2 linked regions of the Desulforapulum autotrophicum HRM2 genome follow. The protein of the gene in region 2 binds, or shares a complex with, the protein of the main gene of each other region. Links are inferred from orthologs where the notes say so. Each region holds a gene or a part of one and is shown on either strand. Other genes may lie near its edges.

Region 1 (2,949 bases), 2.9 Mb from region 2 along the record:
GTGGTGCCGCGGTTGATGCTGATGGTCTTGCTCGTGCCGTTGATGATCTCTTCAAGGTTAAGGGCAAGTTCATATTCAAGGTCTCTTCCCTTTATCTGTCTGGCCCTTTGCTGGCCGCCCATGCCCTGGCCAAAGGGGTTACCGCCGCCCGTGGAAAAGCCTCCGCTGAACCTGCGATGGCCGCCGCCAAAGCCGAATTCCTTGAGAATATCACCAATGTCAAAGTTTCTGAAGATATCCTCCTGGGAGTAGCGTTGCTGAAAATCTGCAGACCCATAGGTATCGTACTGGTTGCGCTTGTCCTTGTCACTTAATACGGCGTATGCCTCGCTGATTTCATTGAATTTTGCTTCAAAATCCTTGTTCCCATTGGCCTTGTCCGGGTGGTATTTAAGGGCAAGTTTTCTGTAGGCTTTTTTGATTTCAGCTTCCGTGGCTGTTTTGCTGACCCCTAGAATTTTGTAGTAGTCGGTTTCTGGCATTATCGTGGTGTTCCTTCTTTTAAATGGCTATCCTAAATCATTGATGGTTTAAAAAATAATTAGGATACCATCAAAGTCAAGTTGAAGATCTTCGGCCAAGGGCCGTTATGGCAATCAAAATTACCGAAAGGGCCGCAGGAGTCATGCCGTCTATGCGAGATGCCTGGCCAAGGGAGAGGGGTTTTACGCTGGTAAGTTTTTCCCTGAGCTCGTTGGAAAGCCCGTGGATGGCTTTAAATTCAATGTCCTTGGGAATTTTAATTCTTTCCATATCTTTGAATTTTTTAATCTCGTTGAGCTGGCGTGCAATATATCCTTCGTACTTTGTTTCTATCTCCACCTGCTTTTTTATTCTTGACGGTATGGTCGAAGGGGAGGGCGCAAATACATCAACGGCCGAGTAATCGATGCCGGCTCGCTTGAGAAGTTGGTCAAGTTTAAGGCCAGTTGTAATGGGCGTGGACCCTGCACGGTTGAGCCAGGCGTTTGTTTCCGGGGTGGGTTTGACAACATGGCTCTGTATTCTTGCCATCTCTTTTTTAGTACCACGGCTGATTTCCCGGGCAGCAGCAAGGGCTTGTCCATCGACAAGTCCCAGTTCATGTCCTTTCTCAGCAAGCCTCAGGTCGGCATTGTCCTCCCTTAAGAGGAGCCTGTATTCCGCCCTTGAGGTGAACATTCGATAGGGCTCTTTGGTTCCCCTGGTGACAAGGTCGTCGATCATTACTCCCATATACGCCTCTGAGCGGTCCAGCAGAAAGGGTTCCTGTTCCTTTACCATGCAGGCGGCATTTATTCCCGCCCACAATCCCTGGGCCGCAGCCTCTTCATAGCCTGAAGTGCCGTTGATCTGGCCTGCGAAAAAAAGGCCGTTGATTCGTTTGGTTTCAAGGGTGGGGTTTAGCTCCTGGGGATTGATATAGTCGTACTCAATGGCATAGGCAGGCCGCATGATCTCAGCCTGTTCAAGTCCCTTGACCGAACGTACCACTTCAAGCTGAATTTCGACAGGAAGACTGTTCCCAAGGCCGGATGCGTAAATTTCCTGGGAGTCTGTCCCTTCATGCTCAAGAATGATCTGGTGCTGGTCCCGGTCGGGAAACTTGACGATCTTATCTTCAAACGAGGGGCAGTACCGGGCAGATTTTCCAATGATGCTGCCGCCGTAGAGGGCTGAGTGTTTGAGGTTCTGGCGCACAAGGTCATGGGTGTGGGTGTTGGTGTGGCCTATGAAGCTTGGCAGCATACCCCCTTTGACCGTTGTAGTGGAAAATGAAAAGGGTGTGGGGTCAGGATCGGAATCCTGGCGGCTGAATTCTGAGAAATCAATGGTTGACAGGGCAAGCCTCGGGGGAGTGCCCGTCTTCATCCGTTCAAGAAGAAACCCTTCTCGTTCAAGGGACGCGGCAAGCCCGATGGATGAGAACTCCCCGGCCCTTCCTGCATGGATTTTTGTGGTCCCAATATGGACCATCCCCTTGAGAAAGGTGCCTGTGGCAAGAACCACGGCAGACCCATGATAACCGAACCCGGTCTCTTCCCTGATGCCGATGACCCGATGGTTCTCAATGACAAGCTGGTCAACCATCATCTGTTTGAAGTCCAGGTTCAAGGTCGTTTCAACGATTTTTTTCATCGTTGCCTGGTAGAGTCGTTTATCGTTCTGGGTACGAGTGGAGTGTACGGCCGGACCTTTTCGGGTGTTGAGTGTTCTGTACTGGATGGCTGAAGCGTCTGAAACTTTGGCCATTTTTCCGCCCAGGGCATCGATTTCCTTAACAAGTTGTCCCTTGGCCATGCCCCCGATGGAGGGACTGCACGGCATGGCAGCTATCTTGTCAAGATCAATGGCCGCAAGCAGGGTTCGGCACCCCATATTGGCAGCAGCTATGGCTGCTTCACAGCCGGCATGCCCTGCGCCAACAACAATGACGTCATAATTTTTAGTGTAAAATTTCATGGAAATGTACTATATATCCGGTTTGAGTCCGGGTCAAGACAAGATCTGTTCTTTCCCTTTACTGGAACTGTTGCAGGGGCTCTACACAAGGCTTTGGCATTTATGGGAACGTTAAATATGATGATTAAACGACGCTATTCAGACTACAACACCTACCTTAGGTCGCTTTTCGGACAAAGGGTTCAAAAAATTACCGTTGATACGGGGCTGGGTTGTCCCAATCGGGACGGCACCATTGCCAGGGGGGGGTGCATCTACTGTAACGCCAAAGGTTCTGGTTCCGGGCTTTTCAGCCAGGGATTATCCATTAGCCAGCAGATCGAAAATGGCAGAAAAGCCATGATCCGGCGCTACAAGGCCAGCCTTTTTTTGGTTTATTTTCAGTCCTATACCAATACCTATACCAGCTGCGCCAACATGAAGAAAATGTACGACCAGGCGCTCAGTGTGCCGGGTATGGTGGGTATGGCCATTGGGACTCGGCCCGACTGTGTTGATCCGGAAAAG
Region 2 (4,716 bases):
CTATTTGAATGGGCTAGCCAGGGCGACGGCAATGGCAAGATAGCGAAGGGCTTTTCCAGTGGTCACAATGACAAGGAACAGTGTGAAATTGATCTTGAGTGCCCCTGCAACAACGGTCAGGGGATCGCCGATCACAGGCACCCAGGAAAAGAGCAGGGTGGCGGGGCCGTAGCGTTTAAACCGGCGGGTTGCCCTTTCAAAGGCTTGTTCCGAGGTGTGGAAAATTTTTTCCATGGAAAACCTGCCACCCCAAAAACCCATGAGGTAGTTCACAACAGCGCCCAGCACATTGCCCGTGGTGGCAACGATCAGAGAAAGGATTGGATCCTGACCGCCGGCAATGAGCACCACCAGCACCACTTCAGAACCCATGGGTAAAATTGTTGCCGCAAGGAATGAAGCAATAAAAAGCCCTGCAAGGCCATATTGGGTCAGGGCTTCCATGTCTTTTTAAAGACAGCGGCCGACCAGTTTTTTTCGCTGTTGGTCCAGGTGGCAGTGAAGCCCTGGTCACCGTAGTGGTGGATGAGATCGTCAAGCTCCGTGGCTCTGACGCCCGATAGGATCAGGAGGGCATGGGGGTCAGTGATGGTGAGAAAAAGGCCGGCAAGATCTTTCAGGGTGGGAAATCTCAGGTTGGCAGCAATGATGCTGAAGTTGCCATGGGAACCATTAAGAAGTTCGGGGGTTACCGTTATTTTGTCATCAAGGTGGTTCAGGGTCACGTTGTTAAGGGCTTCAGACACACAGTTTAAATCCGTATCAAGGGCAAGACAGGAATGGCATCCTGCCTTTACCAGGGCAAGGGCAAGGACCCCTGATCCTGTGCCCACATCTGCCGCCCTGCCGGAAGGGCTGGCATTGGGGGAACTCAAAAGCGCATGGTCAATGGCTTCAAGGCAGAGTCTGGTTGTGGGGTGACTGCCCGACCCAAACGAGATGCCGGGTGCAATAACGATCTCCACCAGGGTGTCTTGGTCTGGGGGCGAGTGATTTTCAGTTTCCCATGGGCTCAGGACAAAGTGGGCAGTGACCTTTACTGGCTTTGCAAACGAGGGTTCCACATGGGTGGCTCCAAAGTTGTAGGAGTAGGTCAGTTCGTTGGTGGAAACCAGATGTTTGAGAACCTTTTTTGCCTGCCCAGGGGTGATGCCCGTATCCGTGGAAAGGCGGCGGGTAAAATCCCTGGGGGTAATTCTGAATTCCGACTCGGTTGCTATCTGTTTTGCCCTTTGCATGACACAGGGGTCATTACAGGAGTCAAAAGACCGGGTCATGGCCCTCTTTTTTCAGCAGTTCCGTGTACCACTGGGCAAACTCGTACATGCCCCGGATCTTGTCCTCCTTGTTGATGATGCCAAGGCACATCTCAAAGGCACCCTGGGCAAAGGAGTTGGAATAATCGTCGTGGCTTGCCTGCTGGAGGAACTCCTGGATGAGCTGCTGGGAGGTCCGTTTGGTGCCGTCCCTGCGGATCTCGATGGGGTCCTTGGGGGTCTGGGTGGGGTCCCAGTTTTCATAGCCGATTTTGTCGATCTGCCGCTTGCCTCGCTTGCCCATGGTGTCATAGATGAATTTTTTTCTTGCCTCTATCTCTTCAGGGGTGAAGTTATCCATTTTTTTTCACCCCAAGGTATTCTTCATCAAAATCCGTGATCAGGGCCATGGAAACCGGAACAAGCATTTCACACATTTTGATGTTTTCGGATTTGATGGCCCGGGTCATTTCAGCTGAAATGAGCTGGAGTTTTGAATAGAGAGCGTCCATGTTTACGGTGGGATATTTTTCCCCTTCCTTGAAGTTGGTTCTGCCGCAGATATGGCTCATGCCGGCGCTTGAGGTGGGAATGCCGTAAAGCCTGCAGGTGATGGGCCTTGACTCGTAGAGGATGCACATGTTGTTGGCACCCAGAAGGGGACAGCGAACTCTCTCCATGGATATTTTGCCAAGGATGTCCACCTCGTTTTTTCCACTCTTGAACTCCTTGTAGGCATCCCTTTTGATCTTTACAATGGCTCGGTCGGTCTTTGCCGCCTCATCGATCAGGGCGCTCTTTTCGGTACCCTTGAACTTTTCCCTGAATTTGTGGTTTATGTATATAGCCTCGATGATCGACAGGTCAAACATGGCGTAGCAGCAGTCGCTGCAACGCTCCCTGCAGAAAACCTCCTTGGGAAATTGTTCTTTTACCTGTGCAAAAATTTTGTCAACGGTTGCGACCAGTTCTTCATATCGTTCAAAATGCTCTTTAAAATCAATAGCCATGTCTTTTTCCTCTATTTTCCTATGCAGAAGTTGCTGAAGATGGTGTCAAGGATGTCGATGCCCGCGGTGTTGCCGGTGATCTCACCCAGGAGATCGGCGGCCCTTCTGATGTCAAGGGCGAGGGTTTCTTCATTCTGGCCGTTCAAAAAGCCTGCTTCTGCGGTTTTCAAGCTCTTGATGGCCCGTTTAAGGGCCGTTCTGTGTCTCAGGTTGGGCACCACCGACGAGGCCTCTCCAATGTTTTCCATGGAGAGTCTGGTGATGGTTTTGCGAAGATGATCAATTCCCGTGTTCTTAAGGGCGGAAATCCTCACCTGGGGAAGTTGGGCAAGGGTAGGGGGAAGGCTTTTTTCAACCCCTGCACTGCCTGCTGTTTTTCCCTCAATTAGATCGATCTTGTTGATGACCAGGATCACCTTTTTATCCTTGGGAACAATGGACTGAAGCTCGCTTTCGGAAATTTCCTTGTCTGCGCCCTTCATGAACAGGATCAGGTCTGAAGCGGCAATGTGTTTTTTGGCCCGTTCAATGCCGATTCTTTCCACCAGATCATCGGTCTGGTGCATACCTGCCGTGTCCGAGACAAGAAAGGTGATGCCATTGATGTTGAGGGTCTCTTCAATGAGATCCCGGGTGGTTCCGGGAAGTTCAGTGACAATGGACCGCTCTTTTTGAAGGAGTCGGTTCATCAGGCTCGATTTTCCCACGTTGGGCGGTCCGCAGATGGCAAGCTTAATGCCGTCCCTTAGAAAGTGGGCCTCTTCGTAGGTTTGAATGAACTTTTCACAGGCGGTCAACACCTGTTTTACCCGGACGATTCCCTGGTCACTGGGAACCAGATCCTGGGTTTCATCGGGAAAGTCAATGGCTGCTTCCAGAAGGGCGAGAAGTTCGATGAGGATTTCCCTTGCTCCATGGATGGCATCCTTTAATTCCCCCGTTCCCTGGGCTGCGGCAATTTTAAGGGCGCCGGCGGTCCTGGCATTAATGATGTCAGCCACGGCCTCGGCCTGGGTAAGGTCAATGCGGCCGTTTAAAAAAGCCCGTTTTGTAAACTCACCGGGTTCGGCAATCCTGGCGCCGGCTGACACGACCTGGTCAAGAATGGTGGCCATGGCAAGGTGACCGGCATGGGACTGGATTTCGACAACATCTTCGGCTGTGTAGGACCTGGGTGCCTCCATGGTGACCAGGAGCACCTCGTCAATGACATAGCCGGTTTTGATGTCAAAAATATAGCCGTGAACCATGGTGTGGGAGACCAGGGTGAGATCAGGTGACGGACCCACGGGGGTTGTTCCGAAAAACCGGGGCACAAGGCCCAGAGCTTTCGGACCCGATATCCGGATGATTCCGATCCCGCCCCTTCCCGGCGGGGTCGCAATGGCGGCTATGGTATCCGGTTTCATGGTTGTTTTCTGGGGGGCCGCCGTTTCTTAAAGGTCCCTTTTTTCGGGAAGATTACCAGCCGTCTGTAGTAGCCGTCACCCATGCTCTGGGTTCTGACCCGGGTGTCGTCCTTGAGGGCAATGTGAACAATACGCCGGTCCTGGGCTGTCATCTGGTTAATGGTCGCGGGTTTGCCTGTTTTCTTTGCCTTGTCCGCCATTTTGTGGGCAAGGCTCTGGAGGTTGGCTTTGCGGGTCTCCATGTACCCCTCAATGTCGACCTTGAGTCTCACCCTGGATTCGCTCTTGCGGTTGATGATTTTGTCCGTAAGAAACTGCATTGCCTCAAGGGTCTGGCCCCTTCTGCCTATGAGAACACCGGAATTGCCGCCTTCAACCCTCAAGAGCAGTCGGTCCTGGTCGGTGGTGGCAACAACCGTTGAGTCCGTGGTGATGAGATCAACCATCCGCTGGAGGGTCTCAACGCCAAGGGCAGTGGACGCTTCTGATACGTCAACCGGGATTTCATCCTTGTATTTGGGGGGATATCCTTCATCCCGGTCGTCGATTTCTTCGTCAAAATCTTCGTTAAAATCGTTGTCTTCCGTTTCAGGTTCATCCGTTTCCGTCTCGGTGTTTATCTTTGGGAGATCTTCCGTGGCAGGTTTGGGAGCCCGGGGTTTCCTGGCTTTCTGGGGTCGGGCTTTTTCTTTTTTTGGCGGCTGAACCTTTTCTTCTGCAGGGGGTGCGGCTTCAACGGCATCGGATTCTTCAGGCAGAGACTGCACACCTTTTTCCTCTTCCGGTGGGGCGGCTTTCACGGACCGGCTTTTCTGAGGCTTTTTCCGGGGGGGCTGCTGGGGCTTTTCGGCTGGTTTTTCAGCCGGTGCTGCTGGTGTCTCAGCAAAGGCTTCATCCACAATGGACATCACCCCCTCGAGGTCATCACCCTCAAAAGAATCCCAGCCAACCCCGGTTGACCCACCCTTTTTGTCGGGCAGGGAAACGCGAATTTTGGCTTTTTTGACACCCACTATGCCGAAAATACCGGAGGAGCCTGAG

Evidence for each region. The genes of interacting proteins can lie anywhere in the genome.
Region 1: the proteins of mnmE (region 2) and mnmG are in contact, whole or in part, in a solved structure (PDB 9HIP), measured with the Escherichia coli proteins. The link is inferred for Desulforapulum autotrophicum HRM2 from one-to-one orthologs.

What each region holds. Positions count from the first base shown.
Region 1 is NC_012108.1:3,642,006-3,644,954, reverse strand. It holds mnmG (tRNA uridine-5-carboxymethylaminomethyl(34) synthesis enzyme MnmG), read right to left. Parts: upstream 2,443-2,949; coding sequence 559-2,442; downstream 1-558. Other genes in the region: HRM2_RS15870 (TIGR01212 family radical SAM protein), read left to right, coding at 2,560-2,949; HRM2_RS15880 (DnaJ C-terminal domain-containing protein), read right to left, coding at 1-482. UniProt on the Escherichia coli protein: NAD-binding protein involved in the addition of a carboxymethylaminomethyl (cmnm) group at the wobble position (U34) of certain tRNAs, forming tRNA-cmnm(5)s(2)U34.
Region 2 is NC_012108.1:743,271-747,986, forward strand. The notes cover bases 1,477-4,476. They hold mnmE (tRNA uridine-5-carboxymethylaminomethyl(34) synthesis GTPase MnmE), read right to left. Parts: upstream 3,676-4,476; coding sequence 2,278-3,675; downstream 1,477-2,277. Other genes in these bases: HRM2_RS03215 (hypothetical protein), read right to left, coding at 1,477-1,617; HRM2_RS03220 (YkgJ family cysteine cluster protein), read right to left, coding at 1,610-2,266; jag (RNA-binding cell elongation regulator Jag/EloR), read right to left, coding at 3,672-4,476. Also shown: HRM2_RS03205 (YqaA family protein), read right to left, coding at 1-444; HRM2_RS03210 (50S ribosomal protein L11 methyltransferase), read right to left, coding at 432-1,277; more of HRM2_RS03215, read right to left, coding at 1,261-1,476; more of jag, read right to left, coding at 4,477-4,716. UniProt on the Escherichia coli protein: Exhibits a very high intrinsic GTPase hydrolysis rate. Involved in the addition of a carboxymethylaminomethyl (cmnm) group at the wobble position (U34) of certain tRNAs, forming tRNA-cmnm(5)s(2)U34.